Regions from separate parts of the Terribacillus sp. 7520-G genome, predicted to be linked through region 1. Evidence: riboswitches for the same ligand, from Rfam matches in the RefSeq annotation. Region 1 holds a riboswitch; the other holds the start of a gene.
The links. A riboswitch is a leader RNA that binds a small molecule or an ion and turns the genes downstream of it on or off. The one in region 1 is predicted to bind S-adenosylmethionine.

Region 1 (5,061 bases):
CCTCCAATGATGACATATTTCTACTATATTCATTCTCCCCCGATATTTACTTTATGGGGGTGGATGCGTCAAAGAGCCGAAAAGCTCCTAATTTCGACATAGTTCATTCTATCACCTGGTATAGAGGTGTTAAAGAGATACCTTTATCCTAATTTGGCAGATTAAACTAATAAGTTTAGGAAGATAGTATTATATGAAGAGACAAACGCAAAGTCAATTTACAGATAGATTACAAATAATGAGGGATTGTTACAAAAACTAGGAAGGAAAAAAGGTGTCAATCCTGATTTTCATCCAATATATAGCAGGGTGGCTGTTTATTGCTAGTTTCAAAGCAAGATGAGCGGGTGCGATTTCGCATAGGAACCGACTTTTAGCATGAGACTTCGGGAAGGAGAGCCAATTGGAAAATCCAGGCTGCAATATTACATAAAAACGCATGCTATGATGTTGCTGCATCAAGAAAACACATACATCCCGAAAGGAGCAACATCATGTTCAAGAAAGTATTAGTAACAACACTATCCACAGCTATCCTGGCAGGAGGCGCTTTGGCAGGCACAGCAAACGCTGCACCGGCACAGCCAACTAAAGAAGAAGTTCAAGTGCACGTAGCACATGTAGTGAAAAGCGGATCTTTCTCTTCTATCGAAGATTTGAATAAATGGGTGAATGATTATCTATCAGCTTATAACATTCACATCGATGTTGATAGCTTGCTAGCGAAATACAATGTTCAACAGCCAGCACAACAAGAAACAGCACAGACTCCTGTACAAGCTCAACCTAAGCAGGAGGAAGCAAAAGCACCTGCTTCTAATAAAGAAGAGCAAAAAGCTGCTCCGCAAAAAGAAGAAAAAGCTGAAGAGCAAGCAACTGAACAAAAAGCACAAGCTCCAGCACAAAAACAAGAAACTGCTTCTGACAGCAAGCAGACAGAAGACAAGCAAGCTGCAGAAGGGCTGAGCGCATTTGAACAGCAAGTAGTGGACTTGACTAACCAAGAGCGTGAAAAAGCTGGTCTCAAGCCATTGAAAGCAGATGCTGAGCTAAGCAAAGTAGCACGCGCTAAATCCCAGGACATGGCTGACAATGGTTACTTCGACCACAACAGCCCGACTTACGGTTCTCCATTCGACATGATGAAATCTTTCGGTATCTCCTATCAGACTGCAGGTGAAAACATCGCCCAAGGTCAAAAGACTCCGGAAGAAGTTGTGGAAGCTTGGATGAACAGCCAAGGTCACCGTGAAAACATCCTTAACCCTGATTATACAAACATCGGTGTAGGGTACGTGGAAAACGGTAACTATTGGACACAGCAATTCATTGGTAAATAATTCAGATTATTGTATAATGAAAAGCAACCGATGCGGAATCGGTTGCTTTTTTGATTTTTGGGAGGGATTGTATGGATCTGATTTCGCTGCTTGCCGAAGAACGGATCAAGAAGGCGGAAGAAAGTGGAGAATTCCGCAACCTTCCCGGTGCAGGGAAACCTCTGGAACTGGAGGATTTATCCGGCGTACCAGAGGATATGCGGATGAGCTATAAGATCCTGAAGAATGCCGGCTATGTCCCGCCCGAAATGGAGCTGCAAAAAGAGATTGTGGCCTTACGTGATTTACTGCGTGTTTGTACGGATGATTCAGAGCGGGCGGCTTATCGGAAACGGATCAGCGAAAAGGAGATTCAATACGAAGCATTGCTGCAAAAGCTCAAGAAGCATTCGCCAAGCACCTTGGGTCAATACCGGGAACAAATCGAGCGCAATTTAACATAATCAAATAGTATTTTCTTATCAAGAGAGGTGGAGGGACTGGCCCTTGGAAGCCTCGGCAACAGGCAATGATGCACTGTGCCAATTCCAGCAGACGATGGTCTGACAGATAAGAGGAGCTTTTCGCCTTGGATAAGGAGCCTCTTCTGTAAAACGGAAGAGGCTTTTTTACATATTTTAAAGGAGTGAGAGATAATGACGAAACAAATCATCCTGCAAGCTTTCGATATGACTGCAGCTATGCACAATTCCCACGGCTTATGGAAGCATCCCGAGAGCAGAAGGCATCGCGAGTATAAGTCGCTTGACTACTGGATCGGGCATGCGCGCCTGCTGGAAAAAGGCAAGTTCGATGCGGTGTTCTTCGCTGATGTACTCGGCGTTTATGATGTCTATGGCGGGGATGAAAAGGCTGCTTTGCGCGACGGAGTCCAAGTGCCGCTGAATGACCCTGCCTTTGCCATCCCGGCAATGGCAGCTGTGTCGGAGAACCTTTCCTTCGCTGTCACGGTCAGTACATCCTACGAGCAGCCATTCCATAATGCGCGTAAATTCTCGACTCTCGACCACTTGACCAAGGGGCGTGTCGCTTGGAATATCGTTACATCCTACTTACCGAATGCGGCCCGGAATTTCGGGCTGGAAAAAATGGTCAAGCATGATGAACGTTACCGGATAGCAGAGGAATTCCTGGAGGTTTCTTATAAGCTGCTTGAAGACAGCTGGGAAGAGGATGCGGTTGTTTCAGATCCGGAAAGAGGCGTTCTGGTGGACCCGGATAAGGTACATCGCATCAAGCACAAGGGGAAATACTTCTCCGTTGAAGGGCCTCATGTCAGTGAGCCATCCCCGCAGCGTACGCCAGTGCTTTACCAAGCGGGAACCTCTGAAAAAGGGCGCGATTTCGCAGCCAGGCATGCTGAATGTGTGTTTGTCGGCGGACCGACACCGGAAAAAATCAACTACTATATCGAGGATATCAAAACGCGTGCAGAAGCATACGGCAGAAGCCGTGATGAAATCAAAGCATTCACTTTCCTGAATGTAGTCGTTGCTGAAACGGAAGAGGAAGCATATGCGAAATATGAAGAAATCAAGAAATATTGGAGTGCAGATGCAGCAAAGGCCCAGTATGGTGGATCGACTGGTTATGACTTGGCATCCTATGAAGATGAGGATGAACTGTTCACGTACAAGCATACGGAACAAGGGCAATCACGAGCTGCATATTTGACCAAGGACGCTGCCAGGCCATTCACGGTCAAAGAGATACAAGAGAAATTCAGCAAACCAGCTGAAATGGAGATCATCATCGGCAGCCCTGAACAGGTGGCCGACAGGATCGAGGACTTTTTTGTGAGGAGCGGAGTGGATGGCTTTAACCTGACCCATTATATTACGCCGAGGGACTTGGAGGACTTCGTCGAATTGGTTGTGCCAATCCTGCAAGAGCGGGGATTGTATAAAAAGGACTATGCAGGAGGTACATTCCGGGAGAAATTATTCGGACATCCGCATCTCCCCGGGACGCATCCGGCAAAACAAGGAAAGAGGAGCTGAACCATCAGCTCCTCTTTCCTATTCCAGATAAGTCAATGTGCCAGTCCCATCCTGATACGAAACCGTTGTCAAAGCACCGTTGATCAATGTCAATTGCGGCGGCATATGTCCTATATCAGTGTCGAAGATGATCGGCAATCCGATTTCATCGGCGAATTCCCGGATCATTTGCTCGTCTGTGTAATCCTCTGAAGGTGTGCTTCGAGCGGGTCTGCCGAATAATACACCGCTTGCCCGATCGAACCAGCCGAGCTCCTTCAGGTGCCAAAGATTCCGGTAGGCTTCTGCTGTACTCCAATCGCTCCATTCGAGATAGACGATTGTATCTTCTTCAAAAGACTCTTGCCATTTCTTGATCGGGGCATACTTTGTCCCGGCAATGACCGTCAATGTATTCAGGCAGCCGCCAATCAATCGGCCAGTAAAGGAAACAGGTTTACCAGTAGTGGATTTCCATTCCGTTTCGCTGTCCAGATCAAATCCCGCTGCATCGTCTTGTTCGAAAAGTGCATCCCAAGAAGACTGATACATGGCCGAAGCATGCTGGATAAAGTTTTTGCGTGATGGTGCAGATAAAACCTTATGCCACTGCCTTGTCGTTCCATCGAGTGATGCCATATGCAGATCGAAGAAGTTGGTTGTATGGGCTGTAGCGATATTTGTCCGGAGCGTATAGGAACAAAGAAGTGTGCTTGTATCAGAATAACCGATCAGCCATTTTGGATTGCTTGAAGCTAGCTTGTCCCAATCCAGTCTTGGCAATACTTGAATAAGCAATTCCCCGCCCCATGGCGGCATGAGGGCATCGATTTCAGGATCGGTAAGGAAGCTCATCAGTTCAGCTGCCCGGATTTCGGCAGAGCTGCTTCTGGCAGCTTCCTGGGTCCAGACTGTCTCGCCTATGATCACGCGGTTTCCCAGCTTCTCCAGCTGCTTTTTTGCTTTATGTATCCGGGGATGCAAGGAAGCGGGAACCCCGCTGGATGGTGCAGTGATTGCAAAGGTGGAGTCGGCTGTGAGAGCATGTGGATAGATGATCGGCATCAGCATCACCCTTTCTTTTCCATATTATAGCATGGGAGCACCACAGTTTGAACAAATGTTGAGCGGGGAATGGAATAGCAGATATCTGTAATCGCATTTATAAAACGAGGGAGTTGGGTGAATGATAAACGTGTTGTTTATTTGTTTAGGCAACATCTGCCGCTCACCGATGGCAGAGGCGATATTCTGCAAACGAATAGAGGAAGCAGGCCTATCAGGGCTTGTTGCTGTGGACTCTGCCGGAATCGGTCACTGGCATGAAGGAAAAAAGATACATCCTTCCGCTCGTGAGCTTCTGGGTCAAAAGGGCATTCCGATTGTCGAAAAAACAGCGAAGCAAGTACAATTGGAACAGCTGGATGCGTATGATCACATCATTGTGATGGATCGGCTTAATTTGCAGGATTTATCAGCTATGATACCTGCCTATTCGTCCCGTTATCGGCTTTTCTCGGAATTCATCAATGGACGGGAAGGCGAGGATATCGCAGATCCGTTCTTCACTGGTGAATTTGAAGCTGTATTTGAACAGCTGGATGCTGGGTGTGCGGAATTGTGCGAGACAATAAAACAACAGATACGATGGAAGGAGCCGATTTGATGAAAAGTAAGTTCACGTTAGGTTTAACGATTGGTGCTACTGTCGGCGGCTTGGTTTCGTTATGTGATGCACAGAC
Region 2 (5,061 bases), on a different contig from region 1:
ATCGTCTTGTGTAAAGATACAATCAGGATCGCAATCGGAATGGAGATGACCAAGATAAAGAGCAGGGACAAGGCCATCAAACTGAAAGTGGGGCCAAAATTGGCAAAAATCAGTTCCGTGACCGGCTGGGAGGAATACACACTTGTTCCAAGGTCGCCAGTGATGACTTGTTTGAGCCAGTCGAAAAATTGTATGTACAGTGGCTCATTCAGGCCAAGCTGTTCTTCCAGCTGCGCGACGGCTTCAGGTGAGGCATCTTCACCAAGGATGATGAAAGCCGGATTGCCAGGTGTCAGGTGAACGAGCAGGAATACGATGATACTGACCACGAGCATGACAGGTATGACAGACAGCAGCCTGCGGATTGTATAGTTAAGCACAAGCGTCACTCCTTTATTTGGAAATGGAAGAAAATCGCCAGCGGTAACGCAGGCGATTTTCTCGGGGCATTACTGGGATTTCCATGTATTCCAAAAGCGCGGACCATACCAATCTTCATAATCCTGCAGCTTGGAAGTACGTGCATCCAAAGTGGAAAGGTTGCTTACTTTTTCGAATGGAAGCTCATCATAGATTGTCTTGTTCAATTCAGCAAGGATTTCTTTTTGGGCTGCTTCATCTTCTGCCTCGCCCCATTGTGCGACAAGCTCCTGCCAGCGTTCGCTGTTATACCAGCCGCTGCTGTTGGAATCCTGGCTCACCATTCCGGCTTGGTTTGGCGAGAAGAACGGAGACCAGCCAACCACTACCATATCCCAGTTAGCACCATCGCTCCATTTTTCCAAGTAAGTTGCCCATTCATAGGACTCGAGCTCGACATTGAAACCGACCGCTTCCAGCTGCTGCTCGGCAATCTCCGCGATTTTCTTATACTCTGCATGGTCATTGGAGAAGATGATTTTCACTGGCTGCCCATCATAAGAGCTGTCCTCCAGCAGCTTTTTCGCCTCATCCGGATCATAGGCCTCGAAGTCATCGATGTTTTGATCTGAGTAAAGAGCTGTTTGATCCGGAGTGAACAAGGCACCATCCAGATTGTAGAATTCACTGTTGCTATAAGTTGCCTTGGCGATGGCTTCTTTATCAAGCGCGGCATGAAGTGCTTCGCGGACTTTGATATCATCAAATGGCGCTTCGGATTTATCCGGTGTGATGACGGAATAGCCATTGCTTGAGATGGCAGGTTCGACGTTCGGTGTCGTATCGACTACATCATACAAATCAAGCGGAATGGACTGTACATAATCATATAAATCTGTCTTCAATCCATTGAGCATGACTTGAGGGTCTTTGACGATCTTGAAATGAATCGTATCCAGATAAGCTGTCTTCTTACCTGTCAAACCGCCCCAGTCTTCCTCTTTACGAGATTGATAATCTTTGAATTTGGAAAGGACGATTTCATTTCCGCGCTTCCAGGAATCGAATTTGAAGGGACCTGTACCGATCAGCTGTTCATTTGTCAGCGGCTGTTCACCAGCGGCTTCTGCTATGTCGGCAGGAATGATGACAGCAGATGCTTTCGGAGCAGCCAGATCGGTGAGCAAAGCGGCATACGGGTCTTTCAGCGTGATGACCAATGTCAAGTCATCTGTTGCTTCGACAGCATCCACATGTGTTGCTGTGATCTTACCGACGGAAGAGACCTTGAGCCAGCGTTCGATCGATGCTTTGGCATCCTCAGCAGTCACGTCCTGGCCGTTGTGGAATTTCAGTCCATCACGCAGGGTGATCGTGTATGTTTTCTTGTCATCGCTGACGGTATAGTCGTCGGCTAGTAAAGGACGAGCCTGGTAATCCTTATCGAGGGCGAACAGGCCTTCATAGATATGCCAGCCTATTTTTCTCGCAGCGCTTTCACCGGAATACATCCAGTCCAGTGTGTCGGGATCCGCTGTCATGGCAACGTTCAAGTCGCCGCCTTCCACGGGTTCTCCGCCGCTTGCGCCGGAACTGCTGCTGGAATTGCCGGAGCATCCGAACAGTGCGATGGTAGCCGCCAAGCCTAATGATATAAGTGCAAATCTCTTCTTCAAGACATTTCCTCCTTAGCTTCCCAATAACGAGAATACGATTTTCGTGAACGCTTTTTCGGTGATGAGCAATGCGCGCTCATCGATGTCGAATTTCGGATGATGATGCGGATAGTGTGTGCCTGTATCCTCGTTGCGGGAGCCAACTTTAAAAAAGCTGCCGGGTTTTTCCTGCAGGTAATAAGCGAAATCTTCCGCTCCCATCCCGGTTTCAAGCTCTATTACCTGTTCTTCGCCGAATTGCTCGGAGAACAGCCTCTGCAAAAGAGCAGTCTCCTCAGGATGATTATAAAGCGCAGGATAGCCGTGCAGGTAATCGATGGAATAGGTTGCGCCGAATCCGCTCGTGATCCCCGAAACGATTGCTTCTATCTGCTGTCTGACCTGCTTGCGGATGTCGGCATTGAATGTCCGGACCGTGCCTTCCAATTTGGCTGTATCCGGAATGACATTGAACGCATTGCCGGACTGGAAGACACCCAGTGTCACAACCGCGGATTCCAGCGGGCTGACTCTGCGGCTGACAATCTTCTGCAAGGCGCTTACGATATCACTGCCGATGACGATTGGATCGACAGCTTCCTGAGGAGCGGCGCCATGCCCCCCTTTTCCTTGGATGGTGATCGAAAATTTATCCACTGCGGCCATTTTGAATCCTTCGCCGACACCGATTTTCCCGACAGGGGCAGCAGAGTTAAGATGTGCGCCGTAGACATAATCGACGCCGTCGAGTGCTCCATCTTCAATCATCGCCTTGGCACCGCCGGGCGGTACTTCCTCAGCAGGCTGGAACAGGAAGACGACTTTGCCTTTCAGGCTGTCCTTATGCTTGATCAATGCTTTGGCAGTCCCGAGCAGTGCAGCCGTATGACCGTCATGCCCGCAAGCATGCATCACACCAGGTATCTGGGAGCGATAGGCTGTTTCTTTCTCGTCCTCTATCGGCAGGGCATCGAAATCAGCCCTGAGGGCAATCGTCGGCCCAGTCTCTTTCCCTGACAGCGCTGCGACAATGCCGTAGCCGCCGATATTTGTCTGGATATCCTCATATCCGAAGCTGTGCAGCTTATCAGCGATGAAACGGGCTGTTTCTGTCTCTTGAAAACTCAATTCAGGATGCTGATGCAGATATCGTCTCCATTCGACGACTTCTGCGAAATCCTGTTCCAATTCCTTATGTACCTCCGCAAGGGTCTGCTTTGTGGTCTCCATCCTATAGCCTCCTGTAATAATCTTGATATCTCCAATGAAATTAATCGGATTTTGTCTTAAAAAAAGGCCCCTTCCACAAGAAGAGGGCCATTTTTCAAGCTTCCGCTCTTCTTATCTTCAGTGTCAAACACCTGGAATTAGCACAGTACTGCGGCTTGCAGCCTGTTGCTTTGGTTTCTTAGGGCCATTCCCTCCACCAATCTGGATAAGAAATATCAGTTGTAAGGAAAAGGATAGACCGAAAAGTACTGGGTGTCAATCCTATTTTTTTACTTTGACTGCCATCAAAAACGGCTTTGCCTAAAAAAATCAACAGAAATAATTGTATTTGATGGAAAATTATCAAAAATATCTTGACTGGATTTTCCTGTATGTTAACATGGCTATAATATAAAAAATGAATAGTGATTTTTCTTATCAAGAGAGACGGAGGGAATTGGCCCTATGATGTCTCAGCAACCAGTCTGTCCAGACACGGTGCTAATTCCAAAAGGTATCCGCCTTAAAGATAAGAAGCTGATTCGGTTATGACTGGACCTTCTTCCTTTTTGGGGAGAAGGTTCTTTTTTTTATATAGAAGGGTGAGAATCGATATGGGAAGTAGCTTAGAGACAACATTTGTACAGATAGGAAACCGAAGTGATGAAGTGACAGGTGCTGTCAATCCGCCGGTTTATCTTTCCACTGCTTATGCACATGGCGGAATCGGGGAATCGACTGGTTATGATTATACCCGGACGAAGAACCCGACTCGGGCTGTTCTGGAGGAAGGATTCGCAAAGCTTGAAAAAGGTGACCGGGCTTTTGCCTGCAGCTCGGGCATGGCAGCGATCCAACTCGTATTATCACTTTTCCGATCCGGAGACTCCCTGCTCGTGCCGGAGGATATTTATGGCGGCACCTATCGACTGTTCGATTTCTATTCGGAATCATACGGAGTGACGCCGATTTACGCTCCATTTCGGACAGTGGGAGAAACAGCAGCGATGATTACGGATGAGACAAAAGCGATCTTCCTGGAGACACCTACAAATCCACTGATGCAGGAAATCGATATGGATGCATATGCGCAACTGGCGAAAGCACACGGTCTGTTGCTGATTGTCGACAATACATTCCTGACGCCTTATCTCCAGCAGCCAATTACACATGGGGCAGATATCGTCATCCATAGTGCGACGAAATATATCGGCGGACATAATGATGTACTGGCTGGACTGGTCGTGAGTAAGGGCGTAGAGCTGTCAGAGCGCCTGTCTGTACTCCATAACGGCATCGGTGCCGTGTTATCCCCGCTCGATTCCTGGCTTCTCATCCGTGGCTTGAAGACGCTGCCGCTCCGAATGCGGCAGCATCAAACCAATGCCAAGCGCATCGCGGCATATTTGAAAGAGCAGCCAAAGGTGGAGGATGTCCTATACGCAGGCAAGGGCGGCATGCTTTCTTTCCGGGTCAAGGACAGTAAATGGGTCGATCCGTTCCTGCGCAGCCTGAAGACCATTACATTTGCAGAAAGCCTTGGCGGAGTGGAGAGTTTCATTACATATCCAACGACACAGACCCATGCCGATATCCCTCTTGAAGAAAGGGAAGCCAGGGGAATATGCGATCGGCTGCTCCGTTTCTCGGTCGGGATCGAAGAAGCGGATGATTTGATCGGAGATTTGCAGCAAGCATTCCAAAGAGTGGATCAGGAGGTCATCTTATGAGCGAACAGCATTTGGAAACGGCGTGTATCCAAGGCCGGCATAAGGAACAGCGGACAGGTGCGGTGAACGTGCCGATTTATCTTTCCTCCACTTACCATCAGGAAGGC

Region 2: it holds a riboswitch for S-adenosylmethionine, as region 1 does, so the genes downstream of both, CHH53_RS14365 (methionine biosynthesis PLP-dependent protein) here and CHH53_RS04440 (LLM class flavin-dependent oxidoreductase) in region 1, are expected to answer to the same signal.

The regions. Positions count from the first base shown of each region.
Region 1 covers NZ_NQFP01000010.1:53,041-58,101, reverse strand. The annotation lists gene CHH53_RS04450 (CAP domain-containing protein) at 495-1,340, shown strand; gene CHH53_RS04445 (DnaJ family domain-containing protein) at 1,412-1,783, shown strand; SAM riboswitch class I at 1,796-1,896, shown strand; gene CHH53_RS04440 (LLM class flavin-dependent oxidoreductase) at 1,976-3,340, shown strand; gene CHH53_RS04435 (S66 family peptidase) at 3,359-4,384, opposite strand; gene CHH53_RS04430 (low molecular weight protein-tyrosine-phosphatase) at 4,506-4,985, shown strand; gene CHH53_RS04425 (hypothetical protein) at 4,985-5,061, shown strand, end outside.
Region 2 covers NZ_NQFP01000042.1:34,345-39,405, reverse strand. The annotation lists gene CHH53_RS14380 (ABC transporter permease) at 1-380, opposite strand, end outside; gene CHH53_RS14375 (ABC transporter substrate-binding protein) at 450-2,036, opposite strand; gene CHH53_RS14370 (M20 family metallopeptidase) at 2,049-3,245, opposite strand; SAM riboswitch class I at 3,354-3,457, opposite strand; SAM riboswitch class I at 3,657-3,760, shown strand; gene CHH53_RS14365 (methionine biosynthesis PLP-dependent protein) at 3,839-4,954, shown strand; gene CHH53_RS14360 (aminotransferase class I/II-fold pyridoxal phosphate-dependent enzyme) at 4,951-5,061, shown strand, end outside.